2 regions of the Lacrimispora sp. YZC11 genome follow, and region 1 is predicted to be linked to the other one. Evidence: a T-box and tRNA genes for the amino acid it is inferred to sense, from the RefSeq annotation. Region 1 holds a T-box; the other holds one or more tRNA genes.

Region 1 (4,845 bases):
CAAAATCCCGGTGAAACCCATGATCGGCGTCATCGGGGTGGCTCCGGCAGGCGAGGGCGTTTCTACCATCACCCCCATGGATCACGGCGGAAATATGGATTGTACCCAGATTAAAAAGGGTGCAGCCCTGTATCTTCCTGTATTTGTGGAGGGGGCTCTCTTGTCCATGGGAGATTTTCATGCTGTTATGGGAGACGGTGAAGTGGAGGACTGCGGTCTGGAGATAGAAGGACGGGCTATTGTCCGTGTGAGCGTAGTGAGGAATAAAAACTGCGTTACCTATCCAATGATCGAAACAGAAGATAAGCTTATCACTCTTGCGTCCAGAGACCAGGTAGAGGAAGCCTGGCGGGCGGCTGCCAGGCAGATGTATGATTTCATGAAGGAGAAGGTGGGGATGGATTATGAAGAGGCCGGCATGCTGCTTACCATGACCGGGGACCTTGCCATCTGCCAGACAGTAAACCCCATGAAGACGGTGAGAATGGAACTTCCTCGCCATATAACCCAAAGTTATGGTTTTGATTCCATTTCGGTAGAGTAAAAAAGGCTGAAATTTCTTGACAGTTACCCCTTTTTGGAAGATAATGATAGACAAATTATAAAAACTGACAGATATGCCGGTAAGGGAAAGGAAGAGTAACACATGCAGACAATTAGAATCGAAAAAACAACTTGCCCGAAAGAAAAACCAGGCAAAGATAATCCGTTGACATTTGGAACCATATTTACGGATCACATGTTTGAGGTGGACTATGAAGAGGGAAAGGGCTGGTGTGACCCCAGAATCGTGCCTTATCATAAACTGGAGCTGGACCCTTCTTCCATGGTATTCCATTACGGACAGGAGATGTTTGAGGGTTTAAAGGCATACAAAACAGAGGACGGCCGGGTCTTGCTGTTCCGTCCGGATAAGAATATTGAACGTGCAAACAGAAGCAACCGCAGGCTTTGTATCCCGGAGATTCCGGAAGATTTGTTTTTAGAGGGATTAAAAACTGTTGTGAGCGTGGATCAGGACTGGATCCCCACAAAACCGGGAACATCCCTTTATATCAGGCCCTTTGTGATTGCCACCGATCCCTTCCTGGGGGTCAGGCCTTCCAATACCTACAAGTTCATGATCATTTTATCTCCTGTTGGGGCCTATTATGCCAGCGGTCTTGATCCGGTCAAAATATGGATCGAGGATGAATATGTGAGAGCGGTAAAGGGCGGCATTGGTGAGGCAAAGACCGGTGGAAATTATGTTGCTTCCCTGGCTTCCCAGGTTAAGGCCCATGACGAAGGCTATTCCCAGGTGTTATGGCTTGACGGCGTTTACCGGAAATACATCGAAGAAGTAGGAGCCATGAACATCTTCTTTAAGATCAACGGCGTGGTCATTACACCGGAGTTAAACGGAAGCATCCTTCCAGGTGTTACCAGGGATTCTGTTATTGCTCTTTGCAAAGAATGGGGAGTGGCTGTGGAAGAACGTAAGATTTCGGTTGATGAAGTGGTTGCTGCAGCAAGATCCGGAGCAATGGAAGAATGCTTTGGCACAGGTACGGCAGCTGTTATATCCCCGGTTGGTGAGCTTCGGTTTGAGGAAGAGAGAATGTCTGTGGGAGGCGGTAGGATCGGAGAATTGACCCAGAAGCTTTATGATGCCATTACTGGTATTCAGCTGGGAAAGGTAGAAGGACTGGAAGGCTGGACTGTGGAAGTAAAATAAAATCTTTTTAAGTATTTAACCGGCGGGGCTGTAAAAAGCGCCGCCGGAAGCTTTGAAGAACGACAGAAAAAAAGGGAGCCGGATATGACAGCGGTACTGATAAAGGCAGTTGCATTTGTATCAATTATTATTTTGGGATACCTGCTCAAACGGGCAGGTTTTTTTCAGGCAAAGGATTTTTACCTGGTTTCCAGTATTGTGATCAAGATCACTCTTCCGGCAGCCATTGTTTCTAATTTCAGCAGGATCACCATGGATTATTCCATTCTTTTTATATGCGCAATTGGATTTTTGTGCAATTGTGTGACGGTTGCCGCCGGGTATATGTTGGATGCCCGAAGATCAAAGGAAGCAAGGGCCTTTGCAATGATCAACATGTCCGGATATAATGTGGGAAACTTTACCATGCCTTTTGTACAGAGCTTTTTAAGTCCGGTTGGATTTGCGGCGACAAGCCTGTTTGATGCCGGGAATGCAGTCATGTGTACTGGAATGACGTATACTCTGGCCAGCATAGTGATAGGAGAAGAAGAAAAGCCTTCCGTAAAAAAGGCGGTGCTTAAGCTGTTTTCCTCGGCTCCTTTTGATGCGTATGTCATTATGACTCTTTTAAGCATATTAAATATAAAGCTGCCTACTGTTTTGATCACCATTGCGGATACGGCAGGAGGGGCCAATGCGTTTCTTGCTCTTTTAATGCTTGGTATTGGTTTTGAGATCCGTATGGAAAAGGAAAAGATGAGCCACATTTTTAGAATATTAGGGGTAAGGTATATCATTGCGGTTTTAATGGCAGTTGGATTTTATTGCCTGACTCCTTTTGATCTGGATGTGCGCCGGGCGCTGGCGATCGTGTCTCTTGGCCCTGTATCGTCGGTGGCGCCTGCTTTTACCGGCGCTTTAAACGGAGATGTCGAGACGGCAAGCGCAATCAATTCTCTGTCAATTATAATCAGCATAGCTGCGATTACGGCAGCCCTGATCATTCTTTTGTAATATTTTTTTTAATGACGCTTGACAAACGGCTTAACCGTGTTATAATCTAAAGTTATAAAGCAATATAGAAAAAGCATTGACAAGACAAGTATCATATCAGGAAAGGTCAGAGAGAGGCGTGTTTGGTGAGAGCGTCTTACGGGAATGATATGAGAAGACCAGCTTGGAGCGTCCCATAATGGGGAACGGTGATTCCGTTATCATCATAAGAAGTGGTTTGAACATTTAATTTGTTCACTCAAGTAGGGTGGAACCGCGATTTCTTTGAATAGAATCGTCCCTTTCTGTATGGAAACATGCAGAAAGGGGCTTTTTTTATTTTAATCAATGAGGCAAAGGGAAATCCCCCCTTTGACAAACAAAACATTTAACAATAATAGGTAAAGGAGATTGATGGCAAATGAAGATTACGTTAAAAGATGGCTCAGTCAAGGAATATGAACAAGCAATGTCAGTGATTGACATCGCTTCTGATATAAGCGAAGGCCTTGCTAGAAATGCCTGCGCAGGCGAGGTGGATGGAAAGGTTGTGGATTTAAGGACCGTCATTGAAGGGGACAGCAGTTTAAGCATTCTCACGGTCAATGATCCGGCAGGACTTTCTGCTTACCGTCACACGGCAAGCCATATCATGGCACAGGCCGTAAAAAGGCTGTATCCCCAGGCAAAGCTTGCGATCGGGCCTTCCATTGAAAATGGTTTTTACTATGATTTTGATATCCCTTCCTTTTCAAGAGAAGATCTGGATAAAATCGAAGATGAGATGAAAAAAATCATAAAGGAAGGGGTTAAAATTGAACGTTTCACCCTTCCAAGAGAAGAAGCAATTCAATTTATGGAGGAAAAGGGCGAACCTTATAAGGTAGAGCTGATCCAGGACCTTCCCCAGGGAGCAGAAATTTCCTTCTACCGCCAGGGAGAGTTTACAGACCTTTGTGCAGGACCTCACCTTATGAGCACAAAATCCATCAAGGCATTTAAGCTCACTTCTTCCTCAGGAGCATACTGGAGAGGCAGCGAGAAAAACGCCATGCTAACCCGTGTATACGGAACTGCTTTTGCCAAAAAGGATGAGCTGAATGAATACCTGGAATATTTAGCAAACATCAAGAACCGGGATCATAACAAGCTGGGCCGTGACATGGAGATTTTCGCAACGGTTGATGTAATCGGCCAGGGACTTCCTCTTTTGATGCCAAAGGGTGCAAAGATTGTTCAGACCCTGCAGAGATGGATTGAGGATGAGGAAGAGAAGCGGGGCTATATGAGAACAAAAACCCCTCTTATGGCAAAGAAAGACTTATATATCATTTCCGACCATTGGGATCATTACAAGGAAGGAATGTTTGTTCTGGGAAATGAGGAAACGGATGATGAAGTATTTGCCCTCCGCCCAATGACTTGCCCGTTCCAGTATTATGTTTATAAACAGAGCCAGAAATCCTACCGTGACCTGCCATGCAGATACGGCGAAACCTCTACTCTGTTCCGCAATGAGGATTCCGGCGAGATGCACGGATTAACCCGTGTCCGCCAGTTTACCATTTCCGAAGGCCACTTAATCGTGCGTCCTGATCAGATTGAAGAGGAATTTAAGGGCTGTGTGGATCTGGCAAAATACTGTCTCACAACACTTGGCCTGGAAGGCGACGTAACTTATCAAATGTCCAAATGGGATCCAAATAAAGCGGATCATTATCTGGGAACACCGGAGATGTGGGATGAAGTGGAAGGCATGATGCGCAAGATCCTTGACCACATCGGAATCGAATATACGGAAGCTGCCGGAGAAGCGGCGTTTTACGGGCCTAAGCTGGATATTCAGGCAAAGAACGTATATGGCAAAGAAGATACCATGATCACCATTCAGCTTGATATGTTCTTAGCAGACCGCTTTGATATGAGTTTCGTGGATAAGGATGGAACAAAGAAACGTCCTTATATCATTCACAGAACTTCCATGGGCTGCTATGAAAGAACCTTAGCATGGCTGATTGAAAAATACGAAGGAGCATTCCCGACATGGTTATGTCCGGAGCAGGTACGTGTCCTTCCGATCTCTGAAAAATACCATGATTATGCCGGAAAAGTTGCGGCTCAGTTAAAGGAAAACGGTGTTCTTGCAACGGTTG
Region 2 (4,845 bases), on a different contig from region 1:
GTTTTTTTACTAAATTTATAAAAAAGTATTGAACTTTTCCTACACCCTATGCTATAATATAAAACGTGTCAAATAAGATTAAGCAGATATAGTTCATTGGTAGAACATCAGCTTCCCAAGCTGAGGAGGCGGGTCCGATTCCCGTTATCTGCTTTTTTTCTTTATATTTACGTATAAAAAGGACTTCCAAAAATTTGGAGAGTCCTCTTTTTACGTCTTAACACCACTTATTTTTTTACAGCATTGCTGTAAATATATGGCGTGATGTATAGTTTTGGGGCAAATTCTATATCTTCTTTTTTCGCTTGACTTCTTCGCACTTCCGTGCTATGATTTATTAGTATTTTTAATAAAGTTTTGATTTCGCATATATTTGTAAGTCATTATTCTATTGATGATTTACACATATATGCGATATTTTTGTTTTATGAAAATACAATAACTTTAAGGAGGTATCTTTCATGTATAAAGGTACAGTGAAATGGTTTAATGCACAAAAAGGATTCGGTTTTATTTGCGATGAAGAGGGTAATGATATATTCGTACACTTCTCAGGTCTTGCTATGGACGGCTACAAGTCTTTAGAAGATGGTCAGTCTGTCGTTTTCGAAACAATCAATGGCAATCGTGGTTTACAAGCTGTTAACGTACACATCGCATAATCTTCTGCCGATTTATTAATCACATCTAACTTATCCATTTTCTTCAAAATACCAAATTGATAAAATGTATATGTACCAAAAATCTGTATATTAAAAAAGCCAGAGCTATGTTTAATAATTGCAGCTAAGTCAGCAGGGTTTATTATTATATTCCTTGCTGGCTCAACCTAAAATAACATTTAAACATATTTTTTTTCTTCAAATATTTGGTTAATAAAGCACACTTATAACGCTATTTTTCTAATTCTCCATATTACTCCCGTATTTGACAAATACATATTTGGCCTTTCTATATCGGCTATTGCCATATCTGATATATACATTGCGCCATCAGGTCCGAAAACAACATCAGTGGGCCTGCTCAAACCGCTTTCTTCAGGAAATCCCGATTTATTTATCGCAAATGTTGATATCTCCCCACTAACAATATTAACTCTCATGATCCTATGGCCTACGCCTGAATGTATATATTCATTAGACTCTTCATATTGGACTCTGCCAAAACATGCAATATAAATATCTCCTATAGGACCAAAATCCGGCGTTTCATTAAAATCAAATCCCATGATAGTAGAACCTGTTGGAAAAACGGCAGTTGGGGCAGGCGGGGCAGATGGAATTGTTTCAAGCAATAATTCTGGTTTTCTACCCCTAATTGGTGTAAATCTAGGCATTGTCACTGGTTCCCCTCCTGAGTAATCTGGCCAGCCATACCACGCGCCTGTTTTAAATAAAAACAATTCATCCAATGCATTGGCAATCGGTCTGCTTCCTCTGGTATCCATACCTTGATTTGATATAATCAGCCGGTCTGAGTTATCAAATTTCATACAAAATGGATTGCGAAGCCCCCATGCAACCAGTTCTATATTAGAGCCATCCAAATTTGCTCTTAAAACACTACCTGAAGCTAAACGTGTGCCCCTTCTAACTTCGTATTGTTGTATATTAGGAACTCCAAAAGGAGAAAAAGATCCGGTAATAGCCGACTCCATAGCTGGTATCATTACATTTTTTGTTTCAAAATTAGCTTGGTTAAGAATTATATAAGAACCTGGATAATCGTGAAAATACGGATGATCAAAAATCCAGTTATTATCTAGTCCTACTACACCAGAATTTGTTGCTGTTCCCTGCCCAAAATAAATTTTCTCATTATTACTAACCTCGACCCGGTTATTACTAAAGTCCCCAAAACTTGGCAATCCCTTTATAATATCTTGTCTCGTTCCATTGGGATTAATTACTGTTACTACTCCTTTATGCGACACATAAATGTATCCATTTTTATAATTTATCCCCGTCAGAGGAACGTTAAAGCCTTCAGCAACCACTTCCATGCCTTCATTACTTATACGTATTACTTGAGGATTCATGGTGACCAGTCCGGAATCAGCAATTAACATATCCCCCTTTTCCGTGAAAACCATACCAATAGGTGCATTTAATCCTTGAGCAAAAATTTCTATTTGATAACCGATAGGTACACTTATTCGATTGGGATCAAGTTTTCTCTGTATATAAGGGACTTGTTGCGCGTATAACTTCTGCAGATAATTATTGGTAGCGAAATTCACCTTTGATCTCCGCTTTTATATTATTTATAATATATGATAAGTTTTTTAACACGGTGACCACTAAGTCTCGGGTTTGATTCGGATTATCACCGAAAGGACAACCCGCTTTTCTTTTGCCTCTTTCAATACTTCATCTGAAATCCTTTATCTTCCAACAGCGGAATTCGTACTGCCTGGAAGCTGTCAATCCTAATGTAACGGTCCTGTCTTAAACTGTCAATCAGGCGGTCTATTTCATCTTCCCGCCCCTGCAGTTCCATTTCCACCCTCCCATCATCTAAGTTTTTCACCCAGCCTGTGAGGCCAAGGCCCCGGGCAAGCTGCTGGGTCCGGAAGCGGAATCCCACCCCTTGTACCCGCCCGCTGACATAAACGTGCTTTCGGATTTTATCCCATTTTTCCATCACGGTCACATACCCCCCTGACATCTTCCGGCGACAGGGTCTCTCCTTTATTTAATAATAACATCTCATCAAAGGCCTTAACCGTCCATGGACAGTTCATGATAGAAAATTAACCCTTAAGAGATAAGATTTCTCTCTTGTAACTTTTCACTAATTATAGCTTTTTATGTAAGCTTTGGCAATCCTTCCATAATTTAAGTTTTTTTTCATGAAGGGGTTGATTTTTTACAGCTTAACTGTTATACTATCAAAGGTTTAGGCCTTATAATAAAAAACCGGATTGCTTCCGTAGCGCAGTTGGTAGCGCAACGCATTCGTAATGCGTGGGTCGGGGGTTCGAGTCCCCCCGGGAGCTTAGCAAAAAGCCTTGATAATTCAAGGCTTTTTTTCTTTCTATAAAACTTTTTTCTTTCTTAAAATCCTATTTTTTCTCAATCCCACCACTTTCCCACTATCTTAATTTTCTTACTTGCCCCAGCTAAATCAGCTTGTGTCCATCTCCTATCACCTAGCCTTGAAGAGAGTAATAACCTTTATATCGAAATAAATCCTAAAATGAGTATACTGCGCTTGCTCTTTTTGCAGTTAGCAGGCTTTATATCTTTTTTACACATAATAAGCATTAATAGGAAGGTTTTTACCAGCTATCCCCGATTTTATGAATCAGTTTGAGTATGCCAAATTATCTATACCCGATGGCAGTTTTAATCTGGCTGATGATTTACCCTATGATAATGAAAGTAGATTTTCAAAGTATTATAAATGTTGGCAAAAATCCAAAAGGGTGTTTGTTACATGGATTACTAACTGGTTTATAAAACCATTTACCATGTATGCAATCGCCTCACTGTTTATCTTTGTAATTTTAAAAGTGTTCATCTCGCCAGATTTGGCAACGGAATATCTGGCAGGCGCGGTACTTTTGGGAACTGCCCCATGTACTGCGATGGTTTTTGTGTGGAGCAGCTTAACGAAAGATAGATGCCCTACCTCTTTTTTATAGAGTGGCAAATATGAATTACACCATTATCTTGAGATAAGGCTGGTACTATTACTATCATATCCTCGTATATTGCTACTTCTAAAACTTGACCTTTTTGGAATACTGTGTGAGACATACACACATCATTTAGATTAATGGACATGCCATTATAATTGATTAGATTGATTGCTTTTAGAGTATTATCTTTATTCATGTGGCTTCCCTTTCTGCCACCCTGCGTAAATATCATAATATGATACAAGCAGATTGCAAAGTACTTTATTAGGCGGGCCCGGAATACCGAAGCCCGCTCTTATCATTAACTATCTTTAATACTCGTTATACTCTTCGTAATCTTCATACTCATCATACTTTTCACGTTCGTCACATTCATTTTCTTTACGTCTGCATTTTCTGCAGCCGTCTTTAAAGCCTCTCCAGTAAGCTTCTTTTAATGCTTTTCCGAACCATTCGCAGTCCTTATCATGATCACGTTTCTTTTCGCATTCGCATTCACGTTTCTTTTCGCATTCACATTCGCGTTTCTTTTCGCATTCACATTCGCGTTTCTTTTCGCATTCACATTCGCGTTTCTTTTCGCATTCACATTCGCGTTTCTTTTCGCATTCACATTCGCGTTTCTTTTCGCATTCACATTCGCGTTTAGGTTCGCACTTTTCAAAACATTTGCATCTACATTTTAAAGTTTCACTACTCATATACTTAGACTCCTTTCATGCTGAACTCACAATATTATATGGGACAGGTAGACAAGGTGTGAATTACGAGAATGGCTATAGATACTCCAAATAGAAAGGCGGGCCGGAGTTCCGGATACCCGCCAAAATTATATCGCCTGCTATTAAAGTTTTTACAGTCTTTTTTTATTAGCAGTCACACCGGTCTCTGTCACACCGGTCTCTGTCACACCGGTCTCTATCACACCTGTCTCTGTCACACCTGTCTCTGTCACACCGATTATCGCAGTCGTTATCAAAATTACATCTGCATCCGAAATTACAACATCTATTAAATCCGCATCCGAAACATCTATTAAACCCGCATCCGAAACATCTATTAAACCCGCATCCAAAATTGCATCCACAACATCTATTAAAGCAGCACATATATTATATACCTCCCTTAGCTAAGATTGTACTATAATGTATGAGCTAAATAGACAAGGCGTGAAATTGAGGATTGCCCTTCTATCATCCAAC

The links. A T-box is a leader RNA that pairs with one kind of tRNA and senses whether it is charged. The one in region 1 lies ahead of thrS (threonine--tRNA ligase), so its partner is inferred to be a tRNA-Thr.
Region 2: it has a tRNA-Thr gene. The T-box ahead of thrS (threonine--tRNA ligase) is inferred to sense a tRNA for this amino acid. The anticodon was not compared.

The regions. Positions count from the first base shown of each region.
Region 1 is NZ_BAAJYQ010000005.1:31,097-35,941, reverse strand. Features, by position in the region: gene AC27IJ_RS03300 (acetamidase/formamidase family protein) at 1-544, shown strand, start outside; gene AC27IJ_RS03295 (branched-chain amino acid aminotransferase) at 647-1,717, shown strand; gene AC27IJ_RS03290 (AEC family transporter) at 1,802-2,713, shown strand; T-box leader at 2,781-2,998, shown strand; gene thrS (threonine--tRNA ligase) at 3,114-4,845, shown strand, end outside.
Region 2 is NZ_BAAJYQ010000016.1:578,720-583,564, forward strand. Features, by position in the region: tRNA gene AC27IJ_RS17990 (tRNA-Gly) at 83-153, shown strand; gene AC27IJ_RS17995 (cold-shock protein) at 462-662, shown strand; gene AC27IJ_RS18000 (PQQ-dependent sugar dehydrogenase) at 887-2,239, opposite strand; gene AC27IJ_RS18005 (acylphosphatase) at 2,362-2,643, opposite strand; tRNA gene AC27IJ_RS18010 (tRNA-Thr) at 2,926-2,998, shown strand; gene AC27IJ_RS18015 (arsenic resistance protein) at 3,302-3,646, shown strand; gene AC27IJ_RS18020 (hypothetical protein) at 3,955-4,344, opposite strand; gene AC27IJ_RS18025 (hypothetical protein) at 4,497-4,718, opposite strand.